3 regions of the Lysinibacillus sp. COL-1 genome follow, and region 1 is predicted to be linked to each of the others. Evidence: riboswitches for the same ligand, from Rfam matches in the RefSeq annotation. Region 1 holds a riboswitch; each other region holds the start of a gene.
The links. Region 1 has a riboswitch for S-adenosylmethionine ahead of metA (homoserine O-acetyltransferase MetA). Riboswitches for the same ligand answer to the same signal wherever they lie in the genome.
Positions count from the first base shown of each region.

Region 1 (5,530 bases):
AGTATGCACTTAGCCATCATTATTGGCACGATTGCCATCGGGACAATCATGTTTGGCATGCATTTAATTGGTGTATTAGCACGACCTGTCTTACCTGGCATTGAGATTGGTGATAAAGTAATGCCGCTTCTGACATTAAAGGTATTGCCACCATTTTTAGCGGGGATCGTCTTAGCTGCGCCAATGGCTGCTACCATGTCAACTGTCAATGCCCTGCTTATGCTGGTCAGCTCCACGGTTGTCAAAGATATTTATTTAAATTACATGAAGCCACAAGCTAGTGATGCAGAGATTAAACGTGCAAGCTTTGTTGTGACAACGGTTATTGGCTTAGCTGTTATTATCTTTGCGCTCAACCCACCCGATTTATTAGTGTGGTTGAATTTATTTGCTTTTGGTGGGCTAGAGGCTGTCTTTATCTGGACAGTAGTTTTAGGATTGTATTGGAAAAAAGCCAATAAATATGGTGCGATGGCGTCCATGATTACAGGCATGTCCTTGTATATTATGATTGATCGCTTTTATCCTTCCGTCTTTGGTATGCACACGGTTACGATTCCCATTGTTGCATCCTTCATTATTTTTATTCTCGTTAGCTTAGCCACAAGTCATAAATTCAAAAATGAGCAACTCATGATTTAAATCAAAGAACGCCGCAGATACAAGTCTGTGGCGTTTTTGTGTTTAATGAATCATAAAATCATAGGCATTTTTCGCAAGCAATGTCACTGTCACTACGATAAAGAGCGTACGAACAAAACCGCTTCCTTTTTTGATCGCCATTCGGGAACCAAGCATAGCGCCACCAATTTGAGCAATGCCCATCACGAAGCCATAAACAAAATGGATTTGACCTAAGTAGGCGAACATACAAAGGCCTGCCACGTTACTTGCCAAATTTAAAAACTTTGCATTTCCTGCCGCCTTTAAAAAATCAAAGCCTATCAACAAGAAGCTAAAGATTAAAAAAGAGCCTGTACCAGGTCCAAGAAACCCATCATAAAAACCAATGCCAAATAATAATCCCATAAATAATAGTAAGTGGGTTCTAGAGAGAGTTTTTACGCTAGAGACAGCGCCCCAATCCTTTTTGAAAATTGTATAAACCGCAACGGCTGCCAGCATCACGAGCATTAATGGCTTTAGTAATGCTGGATTGATTAAATGCACGGTCCATGCACCAAATAAGGAGCCGACAAAGGCAAGCGGGAAATATTTGAGAACGGATCGTATTTCAAGCTGACCAGAACGATAAAAGGAAATGGAAGATGTCAGTGAGCCCATTGTCCCGGCAAGTTTATTGGTTGCAACAGCAGCGGCTGGATTGAGGCCAGCAAACAATAAAGCTGGCAATGAAATTAAACCGCCTCCTCCCACTACTGAGTCGACAAAAGCCGCCAGAAATCCAAATGAAATTAACAAGATAAGAATATGTACATCGACTTCAAAAAACATATTACACCTCTTTTAAATTAGTTACTACTGAAATAGTAACTAATTTTAATTGCGCTGTAAACCCTCATTTTTTCATTGGCAAATCTTCACAACAGTAGCCTATAATAAAGATAATGGAGGGATTACATGGAGGAATTAATCGCCCAGTTGAAAGACATGGGCTTTACAGAGTATGAAGCAAAGGCCTATACGGCACTTGTGCAGCAAAGTCATGTTAGTGCCTATCAGGTCAGTAAAAATTCTGGTATACCACGCGCAAGAATTTATGATATTTTAAACGTCCTTGTAGAAAAGGGAATTGTGCTAAAAGAAGAAACGGCTGAACAAACGACCTATGCGGCTATGCCTGTGTCTGTGTTTTTACAGCAAATGCAGCAGCGCTGGCAATCGAATTTTACATCCATGAGTACGAAATTAGAAAAATTAGAGGAAAAAGTGCAGGAAGTGGAGCCAAAAGTAGTCATGCTAAAGGGCAAGGAGGCGATCATCAACTATTGCCAGTCACTTTTAAAAAAAGCCAAGAAAAAAGTGATTCTATCGATGTGGGAAGATATGTATGATACTTTAAGGGGAGATATTCAAGAAGTGGCACAGCATGTTCCTATTCATGGTATTACCCTATATGTAGGGGAACAGCTAGAGTCGATTGACCAGCATAGAGCTACACACTACACGAAAAAAACGTCTACACCACATTGGTTTATTTTATCGGTAGATGGTCAGGAAATGATTTATGGTCACTCTCCATCTACGCAAGAAATGGCCTTTATCACCAATGACCCTGTCCATATTTATTTGTTAGAGGATTATGTTTGGCATGATGTCCTTATCAATCGATTGGTAAAACGTGATGATCAGGAATTAGAAGACTGGATTGCTAAGGAGCGTAAAGCTTTTTTCTTAGAATAGTCATAAGGGAAGGGGAGTAACGTGAAAAAATTCGTGTTGCTAGGTTTAATGAGCTTATTAATGTTAGGAGCATGTAACGCTAAAACGCCTACCAAACCACTAATGATTCATGAGCTAACTGTCGTTCCAGACAATATTCAACAAAAAATTGAGGCTAATGATAAGATTCAATTATTGTATGAAGATGACTCTACGTATTATCTTGTTTATTATTCGAAAGGGAATGTGCTGGCAAGTATTGCGGCTGAAAAAAATAGTCAAGTTATCCAACTGAAAGAAGGTAGCGAGCAACGAAAAGTGGCTCAACCCTATGTATATAAAATCATCACCAAAGATCCTGAGCTAGACACGATTGATTTGCGAATAAACGGCGAGAGTACGCCAATAGATCGCGTAACCTCTATATAAGACAAAAACCGAAATCCCATTAAATGAGATTTCGGTTTCTTTACAAGATATCTTAATAAAAGACTTTCTCTACATTGTATTTGGAGCGGAAAGTGTTAATCGCATATGTTTCGTAAATTTCACGTTCCATTGGATCTTCTACTTCATAGACCTCAATTTTGAACACTTCATCACGATGATTTTTCATCGGAGATACATTGTCCTCGAAATGCTTTTTAATACGTTGACGAATTTTACGTGCTTTGCCGACAAATAATAGCTCATTCTTGTCATTATAGAATAAAAAAATGCCGCCTTTATCACGTGTGATTTTATGGAAGTCAATAAAACCAAAGTATGGTGTGATAGGCACATCACCAGGTTTTACTTCTTGTTCACGTTGACGGATGACTACATCAGGTTTTGGAAATTCAATTTTAATCAAAGTATTCACGTTCCTCTCTGTTACTAAAGTTATATGGTAACATAAATACGGCATGTTTACCATAAATTTTAAATGTAGAAACACTACTTATAGCAAGCTTAGTGTACATCAAATAAACGAGGAACATGCATTTGAATCACAAAATATTCTATGAATTATTGATATTCTAACTAATTCATGCTACAATTCGATGTAATTAAATAATCTTATCAAGAGAAGCTGAGGGATTTGGCCCGATGACGCTTCAGCAACCTCTAACAATTGTTAGAAAGGTGCTAATTCCAGCGAAGGATTTTTCCTTTGAGAGATAAGAGTGGACGTGAAAAAATCCTTCTCATTCTATCTCGTATGGAATGAGGAGGATTTTTTAATTTGTCAGCAAGGTTTGCTAAAAGAGAGTGATCAAAGAGAGGGGAACGCAAGATGCCAATTAATATTCCGAAAAATTTACCAGCTGGAGAACATTTACGTGAGGAAAAAATCTTCGTCATGGAAGAGGACCGTGCGAAAACACAGCAAATTCGTCCGTTAAACATATTAATATTGAATTTAATGCCTGAAAAAGAAAAAACGGAGCTTCAATTACTACGTTTATTAGGGAATACACCGCTACAGGTAAATATCACCTTTTTAAATACGGCCACACATGAGTCGAAAAACGTCAGTAAATCACATTTACAGCTATTTTACACAACGTTCAACCAAATTCGTCACCGTCGCTATGACGGGATGATTATTACGGGAGCACCTGTAGAAAAAATGGCCTTTGAAGAAGTTAACTATTGGCGGGAAATTTCAGAAATTATGGACTGGTCCAAAAAGAATGTGACATCCGTTTTACATATCTGTTGGGGGGCACAGGCGGCACTGTATCATCATTATGGGATAGGAAAGGTAGAACTTTCAGCTAAATGCTCAGGTGTCTATTCCCATGTAATCACCGATTTAACAGTGGATTTAGTACGTGGCTTCAGTGATTTATTTACCGCTCCACATTCACGCTATACTTCTGTTTCGATCGACGAGGTTCGCAATCATCCAGACTTACGATTATTATCCTATTCAGAGGATGCAGGTGTGTTCATCGTCCAATCAAAAGATAATAAAAACATTATGATTACAGGGCATCTGGAGTATGATGCGACAACATTAGCCGATGAATATAGCCGTGATGTCGCAAAGGGCATAGATATCGCTGTTCCTGTGAATTACTTCCCGAATGATGATCCATCACAGGAGCCAATGAATACATGGCGTGCCCATACGCATTTATTATTCTCTAACTGGTTGAACTACTATGTTTACCAAGAAACACCATACGAATGGGATTTTGTAGATGAAATTGAATATCATATTTAATTAATAAAAAGTCTAATTTCTTTTCTCACCATAAAAGAAATTAGACTTTTTGATTGTCATTCGTTGTTTCTGTATTAGGCGTTTCGGTACTTTGAGCTTTGGTTTTGCGATTTCGTATAACTGCGACAATCAATAAAAGTATCGGTAATAAAATGGTGATTATAAAAGAAAAGATTGGCCAAATTTCATTATTGTAATTGGTTGAATGTACAATGTCTGGATGAATAATTTGAGAAAGCCCAATGACAATTAGACCCATCGGTAATATGAGAGGGCGATGATCCTTGATTTTTAAAATTTGCGCAAGACCGACAACAGTCGTATAGAAATACATAAATGTGCGAATATAAATAGATGAAATCCACATAAAGGCCATGATGATTTCAATGCGCTGCAAAAAATTCCCTATCGATATTCTTTGCGCTAAGGCATAGCTAGGAAATGTTCTAGATGACGTATTCTCAGGTCCTAAAACAAGAATCGATAGCACAATCAACGTAATTAAGACGATGCCACCGAGGATTGTCCCAAAATATAACCCTTTCTGTGCAGATGGCTGTACATTGACACCAGCAGGATACAGTATTAATAACACCAGTAGTGGAAAGGAAAAGATACTCATAAAGCGTGCAATACTATAAAGCATAGATGTTTTGGTTGCTTCTAATAAGGGTTGAATGTTCTCAAAATGAATTTGAGGCGTAATACAAACCATAAAAAAAATAAAAATAAAGACAAATGCTGGAAAAATAATTTCTGCTGAACGGGCAAAGGTCTCAATGCCTAAATAAGCAGCGTACATAATGATAATACTAAACATCAAGGCAAATGCTAATGTCGGAGTCTCCGGCATGACTTCGGTTTTCATAAAAATACCGATAAAATAGAGTAATTCTCCAGCAGATAGAAAGGTTAAGATTAGGAAACAACTGGCTGTGATTTTTCCAAAAAAACGACCAAGAATTTTTTCATTTG
Region 1 covers NZ_JCAWSJ010000004.1:2,264,249-2,269,778, reverse strand. The annotation lists gene panF (sodium/pantothenate symporter) at 1-642, shown strand, start outside; gene AC6BKE_RS19540 (TSUP family transporter) at 685-1,455, opposite strand; gene AC6BKE_RS19535 (TrmB family transcriptional regulator) at 1,582-2,364, shown strand; gene AC6BKE_RS19530 (hypothetical protein) at 2,386-2,772, shown strand; gene AC6BKE_RS19525 (nucleotide excision repair endonuclease) at 2,825-3,250, opposite strand; SAM riboswitch class I at 3,400-3,510, shown strand; gene metA (homoserine O-acetyltransferase MetA) at 3,620-4,555, shown strand; gene AC6BKE_RS19515 (GerAB/ArcD/ProY family transporter) at 4,596-5,530, opposite strand, start outside.

Region 2 (5,530 bases), 730 kb from region 1:
GCATTAAATGCCACAATGGAGCTAGCAGCAGAAGAAGGGGACGATCGTACAGAGGATCTACTTAACGCCATGTACCAATCTCTTGAAAAGCATACATGGATGTTAAAAGCCTTTCTTGACAAGTAAAAACGACAGTTACAGCATGTTGGAGATATTAAGTACTCTGGCATGCTTTTTTTCTGCAATTAATGCTTGATGTCAAAGCCATAACATGTATTAAGGGTTCATAACAATTATGACAGTTTGGTAAAAAGCGTTTGCTTGTGTACAGCAAGGGTAATTATCTAGTAAGCCATATAAATTAGGAGGAATTGAACATGATGAATGAACAAAACCCACAAATTGAGGTGGCCCATACGAGGGATGAAATGCTTCACATTTTAGAAAGTATGCGGTTAGAAGGTTATCAACAAGATGATATTCATATTATTGCGAAAGATTCCGAACAGTTTGAGGATGTAAAATGGGATGCTGATGTCCAAACACATGAGGCTGGTAATTGGGTGGACCAATTTAAGTCTTGGTTTACAGGTGACTCGGCTGTGACAGAGGGCTTAAAACGATTTAATCTATCAGAGGGACAAATCGCTTATTATGCACATCTTGTGGAGCAAGGTAGTATCGTCTTATATGCGGAACGTGAGGATGATGTAGATCCGCTACAAGCACATTCTGAGACAGTTGCCGAGCAAGAGGCACGTTTAAAACAGCAAGAGCGTATGATAGAGGCAGAGCAATATAGAAGGTTTTTATAATGATCAAACCAGTGAGATATGGCTCTGGCTTGCTGGTTAAAATATAGACAAAGTCGTTTTATTCGACTTTGTCTATTATTTTATTTAATATTGTTGTCCTTTAAATCCCATATCTATATTTAGCAATGTTATCCTTCGCATTTAAAATCGAAAGTATCGGGTCACTTGTAGGCTTTTCAAATGGCTGCTTAAACAGGTTATGAGGCATAGTATGTAAATGGCTAGCTTCTTTATTGTCATGGCTTTGTTTAGTTTCCATCAGGAGTACTCTTTGTCCATTTGGTTTAACAAGATATTGACGCACATAGCCATTTTCGTGTCTGATTTCAATTTTCGATTTGTTCTTTTTGGCGTCTTCCTCTTCACTGCCATCCACATATTTGAGTAAATCCAATAGGTTTTCTGTTTTAATAGGTTGATTGACCTTAGCTGGTAAATAGTATGATGCATTTCGGGGTTGAATTTGCATAGATGACTCTCCTCCAATTAGTTTCTGTAAAAAATAGACTGTATAGTAAACTATTTTACATGTAGTGATGCTATAAATTCAATACATAGTAGAAAAGGAAGCTTGAGATATAACTCTCAGCTTCCTTTTTCATTCGTAAATGAAGTGACATGACACACTATTTTATTGTATGACTTTTTCCTGTGCTTCTTTTTTAATAAAACGTAACGCATGAAAGTGCTCTAATTGAGCCACTAAATTACCAATAAGGATAAAGCTACCGCCAATCACTAATTTCACTGTTAAACTTTCACCAATAAACATCATGGCAAACATGGCTGCAAAAATTGGTTCTAATGAAAAAATAAGTCCTGTATGTGTAGCAGAAGTATACTGTTGTGCAACAGTTTGCCCAACAAAGCAAAATGCACTACAAATGATACCGAGCCCTAAAATAGCCAGCCAGGATGACATTGAATTTGGCAATGTCGGTGTTTCAAATATAAATGTTAAGACAAGGGCATAGATACCAGCAAAGCCGAGCTGATAAATTCCGTATGAAATGGATTCAACATTTCGTGTAAATGAGCTATTCAGTAGTAAATAAATGGAATAGCATAGTGCTGCAATGGCTACTAATAAATCCCCTTTATGGAAGGTGAATGAGCCATGTGCTGTTAAGACTGTAATACCAATCATCGTGCAAATGACCGCAAAGCTAACGGCTCTCGATGGTAATTTTTTTTCAATGAAACTGCTGAAAATCGGCACTAATACTACGGTGAGGCTTAAAATAAAGCCTGCATTTGAGGCAGAAGTAGACTGTAAACCAAATAAACTTAACGCGAACACAATGAATAATAAAAATCCTTGAATAGCCGCATATTTTAATGTTTTACCATTTACTTTGATCATCCGTTTATAAAAAATAAGTCCTGCTACGAAAAATGCAATGATACAACGCAATGCCACCACATTATAAACTGCCAATGTTTCAAGCCCCATGACCATAAAGGTATAAGATAGTCCCCAAAACATTGTGACAATAACCATCAATACATTTGCTTTTCCTTGGATACTCATTATGTTCACCTACCATCTGTGTACTAAAACAGTTTTTATACTAAAATTTACTATATATCTTGTATTGTGATTAGTAAAACGAATGTTTATAATGAATAGGATTAAAAAAATTCATGTATATAGAGGGATGACGGATGAGCTTAGTTAAATATGAGATTTTAACAAAGGTGGCAGAGGTAGCAAGCTTTACAAAAGCAGCGGATGCACTAGGACTAACGCAGTCTGCTGTGAGCCATGCCGTGTCTAGTTTAGAAAAAGAATTTGGCTTTGCTCTCATTCATCGAAGTCGTGCAGGTGTAACACTGACGAGTGAGGGGCAGACCATGCTAAGGGCGATGCGTCAGGTTCTGGATGCCCAGGAATTATTGCAGCAGGAAGCGGCCCATATACTGGGTGTAACACGCGGGAAAGTTCGAATTGGCGTTATTTCAAGTATTTCCTCGAATTGGATGCCAGAAATTGTTCGTATTATGGATCATCAATTTCCAGGGATACAAGTAGAGTTACGAGAGGGAGATTATTACGAAATTGAACAATGGCTGCTAAGTGGGGAAGTCGAAGTAGGATTCTTGAATGGTCAAAAATCAGAGCAATATCAATTTATGGAATTACAACAAGACCCTTTATTATGTATTGTTTCAGATAAAAGCCCTTTATTTCATAAGACAGAAATTGATATTGTTGACCTAGAAGATATGCCTTTTATCATGACTTCCTATAAAGGGACAAATGATGTAAAGGTACTGTTGGAGCAATATCATGTAAAGCCCCATATTCGCTTTGAGCTTTCTGAGGAGGTAGGGATTCTTTCAATGATTTCCCATCATTTGGGCATTAGTATTTTGCCTCAATTGGTCATTCAACATTTACCATCAACGTTAAAAGCAATCCCGCTAAAGCAAGGAGGCTACCGTACCATTGGAATTGCGATGAAGCACCATGCTTCCCCTGTTACCAAGAAATTTGCGGAAATATTAAGTGCTTGGTTAAAAGAGCAAAATAGTACGCTATGATTGTGGCTATTGAAGCACATCCTTACATTACGTTAAAATAGTATTTGTATATATTGTAGAAAATAGGTGAGTGTATGGGGACATTACAAGGCAAAACCGTACTCATTACAAGTGGGGGAACACTTGAAAAATGGGATCGTGTACGAGGGCACACGAATTTATCAAAAGGGACAATGGGCTGTTATTTAGCAGAGGCCGCATTGGCTAAGGGTGCGAATGTAATATATATGCATGGCTACTTTGCACAGCTTCCAGCAAACCACGACAAAATGACATTGGTAAAATTTGAAGGTATTGAGGATTTAGGAGAAAAGGTACGTCATGCGGTTCAGCTACAACAAGTCGATATTGTCATTATGGCTGCTGCTGGCTCCGATTGGGTTATTGACAAGGTCTATGATCAATCCGGTAATTTAATGGAGGAAGCGGGGAAAATGCCTTCTGACGAACCACCTATTATCCATTTTAAAAAGGCACCAAAAGTATTAGGGCAAATCAAGGGCTGGCAACCGAATGTAACGCTAGTAGGCTTTAAGCTAGAAGCTACAAATGATGAGGATTTTTTACTCGCTCGTGCAAGACTGCGTATGGAAGCCGCGCATGCTCAATTTATGGTTGCAAATAGCTCGCAGTCTTTATATGGCGGGGATGAGCCTCATTGGATCGTGCCTGCTGAGGGACAACCAATTAAGGTGATGGGCAAGCAACAGACAGCGCAAACTTTAATGGAATGTTTACATGGGGAATAACGTGATGAACTGTGGAGAAGGTCATACTTCTACACAGTTTTTTTCTTTGCCATTGTGGTTAGATAGACTGACATAGCATACAATACGATAGGATTATGAGTGAATTGTAACAGAGAGGATGCTATTACAAAGTATTCAACTAGGTTTTCTAATATTTTATATTGACATTCGGATAACAGAATTATAGAATTATTTTCAAGAAACGCAGTACTCTTATCAAGAGAGGTGGAGGGACTTGGCCCCATGAAGCCTCGGCAACCGAGAAGATAGGTGCCAAATCCAACAGATGGTGTCTGAGAGATAGGAGGGGCTATCAATCGGTTTGATGCGTTGGCCTCTTTTGTACAACTAGGAGAAGAAAGAGGGGGTGTATCGTATGGCTCAATCGGCAAAGGTAGATGATAAAAAATTAGAGGCAATTGCTAAGGCAATTCAAAATCTTGAATTTGGTGAAGTGAATATTACGATTCAAGATGGTGTGATTGTGCAAATTAATAGGCTTGAAAAGCAGAGATTTCCACAGAAGAAATAATGCTCATTTCAGTTGAACGATGTGAAAAGGCCACTAATAAGCATGGTTTCCATTGCTTACAAGTGGCTCTTTTTTATGGAAATTAGCTATAAAAGCTTTTTGGAATTGGACCGATATGACGACGATGATAGAGAAGGGGTTCTTTTTGAGAATTTGTAATGTCTAGCACTTGCCCAATAAAAATAGTATGATCGCCTGCATCTATTTGCTGAAATGATTTACATTGTAAAATAGCTGCTGTATCATGTAAAATCGGTAGCCCAAAAGTAGAAGTAGACCATTTAGCTTGAGCAAAGCGATCCGGGACTTTACTTGCAAATAATGTACATAAATGCTCTTGATTACTCGCTAAAATATTGACAGCGAATTTTTCCGCACCCATAAAGTAAGAATGGAGCTGAGATTTTTTATCAAGTGACCATAAAATAAGTAGTGGGTCAATGGAAACAGATGCAAAAGAATTGACTGTTAAGCCAATTGGATTCGTTTCATGACATGCTGTCACAACCGTTACACCTGTAGGATAGTTACCTAATGCCAATTTAAAAGCAGCTACTTGATCTGTCATTCAAATCACCTCTTTATAGTTAGTCATAAATTAGTTAACGGAGTTAGTAGGTAAATTGCACTTTTTTTCATACCATATAGTAACTCCTTTTCTTAAGTAAATTTTAAATCAATTAAACATCCAGGTAAAGCTAATGGGGGAAAGAAAGGGGAATTGCCATGACTTTATATTTTGATCATCTGGTACATCAAGTAGAATCACCAGAAAATATAAAGGTTTTCTTCAATAAACGAAATGTCCGTACAGTGAACGGTGGTCAACACACGATGTGGGGGACTTATAATACGCTAAGCTATTTTGGCTTAAGCTATATTGAACAAATCGCTATTTATGATCGTGATTTATTTGAGCAAGCGGCTTTGTACCCTTATTCCCTACATTA
Region 2 covers NZ_JCAWSJ010000004.1:1,532,906-1,538,435, forward strand. The annotation lists gene AC6BKE_RS15740 (Dps family protein) at 1-126, shown strand, start outside; gene AC6BKE_RS15745 (general stress protein) at 318-755, shown strand; gene AC6BKE_RS15750 (hypothetical protein) at 856-1,224, opposite strand; gene AC6BKE_RS15755 (DMT family transporter) at 1,387-2,286, opposite strand; gene AC6BKE_RS15760 (LysR family transcriptional regulator) at 2,421-3,299, shown strand; gene AC6BKE_RS15765 (phosphopantothenoylcysteine decarboxylase domain-containing protein) at 3,374-4,048, shown strand; SAM riboswitch class I at 4,259-4,355, shown strand; gene AC6BKE_RS15770 (YezD family protein) at 4,425-4,580, shown strand; gene AC6BKE_RS15775 (flavin reductase family protein) at 4,663-5,148, opposite strand; gene AC6BKE_RS15780 (VOC family protein) at 5,307-5,530, shown strand, end outside.
Region 2: another riboswitch for S-adenosylmethionine. It lies ahead of AC6BKE_RS15770 (YezD family protein); the one in region 1 lies ahead of metA (homoserine O-acetyltransferase MetA).

Region 3 (5,530 bases), on a different contig from region 1:
TTTTCAATCAAGTGCTTAGCCATGTATACTTACCCCTTTTTTCTGTTCATCCAATTGCTCAATATATTTCATCAACTCTAATGTCACATCATAACGTAAAAATGGAGTGATAAGGTAAATGCCATTGAAATACTGGGCAGCCACCTCAACTAATTCCTTCGCAATGGCAATTCCCTCAAATGTTGCACGTTCTTTATCTTCACCACAGGCCTTCATTCTTGCTAAGGCATCTTCAGATAATTTTATGCCTGGCACCTCATGATGTAAGAATTCAGCACTTTTATAACTTGTAACGGGCATAATACCAATATAAATAGGTGCTTGCAAATGCTTGGTTGCCTCATAAATTTCCACAATTTTTTCCTTCGTATATACTGGCTGTGAAATAAAGTAGTCTGCTCCATACTCAATTTTCTTCTCTAAGCGTGCCACAGCACGATCTAATACACGGACATTTGGATTAAATGCAGCAGCTACTGAAAAACTTGCTTTTTTACGAAGTGGTTTACCTGAGAAGGAAATGCCTTGATTTAACTGCTTAATTAATTGGATCAGCTCCATTGATGAGACATCATAAACACTTGTGGCACCTGGGAAGTCCCCAACTTTTGTTGGATCACCAGTAACAGCTAACACATCATGAATTCCTAATGCATTTAACCCCATTAAATGTGATTGCAGACCGATTAAATTACGATCTCGGCATGTAATATGTGTTAGAGGACGTACACCATTAGTACTCTTCAACAATGCACCCATAGCAATATTGCTAATACGTGGAGAAGCCAGAGAATTGTCTGCCATCATGACGACATCTGCTCCTGCATCATACAATTGTTTTGCCCCTTCCAAAAAACCATCAATTTCTAGATGTCTAGGTGTATCTAGCTCTACAATGACAGAGCGTTCGCGCTTTACTTTTTCATGAAGAGGTTCATACTTCGTTGGCTCTGCTTCACGAACAATTTGAATCTTCTCCGGTTTGGCATACTTTTCATGAACTGGTGATAACTCTTCTAAATACTTCTTCGCTGCTGCTATATGCTTCGGTGTCGTACCACAACAGCCTCCAATTAAGCGTACCCCTTGATCACGTAATTCCACAGCCGCTCGACCAAAATATTCAGCTTCTGACTCATAAACGACACGACCATCTTCTAAGTCAAGGAGTGAAGCATTCGGATAAGCCGACATAAATGCCTTATCAGGAAGTTCTACACCTTCAAACGCCTGAATGGTATGGTGTGGACCTAAACGACAATTGACACCCACAATATCCGCACCAAGTTTTTCTAGCTCATGCAGGGCGTTATTTAAAGACATACCGTTTTGTAAAACACCAGGTTCGTGCATGGAAACTTGCGCAATAATCGGTAATTTTGTCTTTGTCCGTAGCATCTTTAAGGTAGCTGTTAATTCTTCAAAATCATAATAGGTTTCGAGTAAAAGGCCGTCTGGATTCCCAGCAAGTAAAACACTCGCTTGCTCCTCAATAGTTGCTAAGATTTCATCTAACGTTGCATCACTTTTACGAATACCACGAATACCACCAATTGTCCCTAAGACAAACTGACCTCCATCTGCCGCAGCTCGCTTTGCGATTGTAATCGCTGCTTCATTAAATTGTTGGACACGCGATTCTAATCCATAGCGAGCTAATTTAATGGCATTTGCACCATACGTATTCGTTTGGATGATATCAGCACCAGCTGCAATATATTCTCTATGAATCTTTTCAATTAACTCAGGTTTCTGTACATTCATTTCCTCATGACAATACTCCAAACCATAGCCATAAAGTACTGTGCCTATTGCGCCATCTGCCGTCAATACATGCGTTTTTAACCTTTCAAGCAATCTCATTAAACTAGCCTCTCTTCCTATATCTCTGTATAATAAAAAGCCTTCTTTTATAAAAAAAAGAAGGCTTTAATGACTCATCATTGTTTTTTCCTTCTCATCTTCGACTCAATGGTCTTCTGGATTTAGCACCTGACAAAAAAGTTGGTTGCTGAAGCTTCAATGGGCCAGTCCCTCTGCTTCTCTTGATAAGAATGTAGTATGAATTTTTTAAATAATTAAAAGAATCATATCGTTTACTGACGAATGAGTCAAGACTATTTCACATAACAAAGATATTTTTCACTTAAAAGCTTAGAAATTGGCTAGTTCCTTTGCAAGCTCCTCACCGATTTTCTTCCCATTTTGAATACAAGCACCAATCCCTACCCCAAAGTATGAACAACCTGCGATGGATAGATTAGGATAGTTTTCTTGTAATTCTTGAACTAAACCTTGTAATGCTTCACGGTGAGCTAGATCATATTTTGGCATTTGATCAATCCATTTTGTGACATTAATAACTGTTGGCTGTTCCTCTATTCCTAGGCTCTTGCGCACATCCTCTAAAGCAACCGCTGCTAATTCTTCGTCAGACATGGCACGGAGTTGCTCATATGCTGGATTGATGCTTTTATAAAAGAGTCGCACAAGTAATTTATGATCTCTTGATGTATGCCTCCATTTACGACTTGTCCAAGTTGCAGCATTACATGTAACGTCAGAATTATGTGAGACAATATAGCCCGTTCCATCTGCTGGCAATCTAGAGTCTGGTACATCAAAACCTAAATAGATCGTAATTGCTGAAGCTGTCGTAAATTGGTCAAAATAACGGTTTAATGATTCATCCTGTAGTAGGCCTTGAACAGCCTCATTCGGCAGTGCTAAAACGACATAATCTGTCTCGATGCTTTCACCATTAGCTAAGGCAATTGAATAGTGGTTTTCTTGCTTTTGAACATTGACAGTTGCAACACCCTTGATGATCTCTACATCAGTTAATGTTTGTTCGAGACGATCAATTAGAGAAGATAAACCGTTTTTGAACGATATAAACTTTTTATTGGCTGCTTTAGCAAATTGCTCACGATTCGCATCAAAGCCTTTTATGATACTTCCATACTCGTTCTTATAGTCAATCAAGTACGGTAAAGTAGAGGCAATCGAAAGCTGGTGTAAATCCCCTGAATAAACACCTGCAAGAACGGGTGCAATTTGATTTTTCACAAGCTCTTCCCCTAAATAATAGGTTAAAAACTCTCCAATTGAACTTTCCTTTGTGAAGTCTTTGTTTGGTAAAGTCAAATCTTTTAATGCATCTTGTTTACCTTGCTCTGTAATCAATGTGCTTTGCTCCAAGGATGCCAAACTCATTGGTATTCCAAAAGTAGAATCTGCCGGAATGGCATGTAATTCATTATTCGTATAAATATAGGAAATACCTGTTTCGTTGTAAACTAGATTCTCCTCAAAATCAAGCTCCTGTACAAGCTCCATAACACCTTTATGACGAGCTACAATCGAGTCAGCACCTGTTTCCATAATAAAACCTTGCTCATGTGTTGAATATAATTTGCCCCCTAAATATGTATTTTTTTCTACAAGCACTAGACGCACATCTACATTATTTTCCTTCACTTGACGTTGTAAATAATGCATTGTGCATAATCCTGTAATACCGCCACCTAATACAACAACTGTTTTCATAGTAACCGCCCCTATTTTTAGTTCTTCCTACAGTATAAACTTATTTTCATTGAAAATTACGTTAAACCCTTTACAAATTTAGCAAAAATAGAGCTACCTCATCTGTGAGATAGCTCTAGCTTAATCATATGGAATTTCCATTTCAAGATTTACAAAAATACACATATTTATAGGTACTATAGTGTTTAATATGTCTAAAAAATACGGAAACATAAACGTTAATTTAGTAGTCTATCCTTTTAGATTTTTGGAAAAGCTTGCTAAGTTTTCTGCTGAATTCGTTACTTCTGTAAATGATGTCCCTAACTCGTTTAATATCCCGACGATTGCTTGTATTTTCGTTGCCATACAGTCGTTTTGATCCTTTGCTTCTGTCATGGCTCCCAATATGCTTGTAAATTGACCTTCAGTTTGTAACATGTTTTCCTCACCTGACGCCACTTCATCTTGAATATTTGCCAGAGAATGCTCTAATTTCTCTGTCCGTTCACTCGTTTTTTTCAATAACAATGCCACCGAAGTAACCGAATCCTTCGTTTGAATAGATAATTTACGCACCTCATCAGCCACTACACTAAAGCCTTTGCCCGCTTCTCCAGCACGCGCCGCTTCAATTGCAGCATTCAATGCCAACAGATTGGTTTGATTAGCAATATTAGTAACAACATTCATGATTGTCTCCATTTCCCTAGACATATCCGATAATTGTTCAATATTTTCTTCTATATCATGAAGTGAATGAATAATATTAAGCATATTTTGTGATTGATTTTTTAAACGTTCACGACCTTCAAGTGCTTGATTTTCAGCCAGTGTTGAGACATCAAGTGATTTTTTAGCCAATTGTTTAATTTCATCAGATTGCTTGCTTAAGCAGCAAAATGAATTATTTGTTTCCTGAGAAATTGTGGCAAGTGCTTCGGAAGAATCAACAATTTGTCGTTCAATAGCTTCTTTCTCATGCATCATTTTTTCTTTCATTTGTTCTACAGTGTTTTCAAAAGCCTCCAAAACCAGCTGCTGCTCGAAATTACAAATTTTCGATATGGCCCTGATCGTATTAAATTGATCTTGGGGGTGCTCTATATTTTTTTCGACTAAATCAATAAATGATATGGATAAATCTTGGAATGCGCAAATATACCATTGGGTTCTAAGCCCAATATGAACATGTACCTTTGCAATTTTTACTCGTCTTTGGTAATACACCTCATCAATGGTTCCGTTAAACATTTCAATAATATGCTGCCGTAGTGTTACTTTAAGTCTGTCTACAGAACTATGATGACTTATAATATCTACCAAATGATGCTCTGTTCCTATCATGTTGTAAAAACGGTTTACGATGTGATCTACATTGTCCATAACATATGGCTGGAAAGCTTTTAAATATTGTAAGTCTTGCTTCGTTAGATTCAGCATTTCAATTTGTTTCACCATTGATTGGCGAGTAGACAAATCCATTTTTACTGTATATTGCTGTAAATCCAATACCTTCGTCTTTCTCTGTTTTTGAAAAATCACACATCTTCCCTCTTTCATTCCGTTTACTTTCAGCAGGCTGAGAAACACCAAATCCCTTTTTTAACATATTGATTGATACAAGAAAAAATACCGATAAAAACAGATTAGCTATTATGCTATGGGCTAATACTCTTTCTGTCTGGCACACTTCCTCCAAAAGCATGTCGAGTACCTCTTTGTACAATCACATAAAAAATATTCCCGCTCAGCAAGCAGACCTAGTCAGTACATGACTAACAGTAGACTTATTTACGTATGCTTTATTTCAAAATCACTCATTTACATTAATCATTTTATAAATTGCTGTCAATCTTATCGATTCCGTTTTTTTACATATACCACACCAAAAGTCCCTATCTTAAAATTAATGGTAATGCATAAGAAAAAAGCTACCACAATATTATTTGGTAGCTTTTTTACCCGTTTTCTTGTTTATTATGCCTATTTTTTTTATTTT
Region 3 covers NZ_JCAWSJ010000003.1:384,865-390,394, reverse strand. The annotation lists gene metH (methionine synthase) at 1-23, opposite strand, end outside; gene AC6BKE_RS06270 (bifunctional homocysteine S-methyltransferase/methylenetetrahydrofolate reductase) at 16-1,863, opposite strand; SAM riboswitch class I at 1,955-2,055, opposite strand; gene AC6BKE_RS06265 (protoporphyrinogen oxidase) at 2,155-3,549, opposite strand; gene AC6BKE_RS06260 (protoglobin domain-containing protein) at 3,781-5,073, opposite strand.
Region 3: another riboswitch for S-adenosylmethionine. It lies ahead of AC6BKE_RS06270 (bifunctional homocysteine S-methyltransferase/methylenetetrahydrofolate reductase); the one in region 1 lies ahead of metA (homoserine O-acetyltransferase MetA).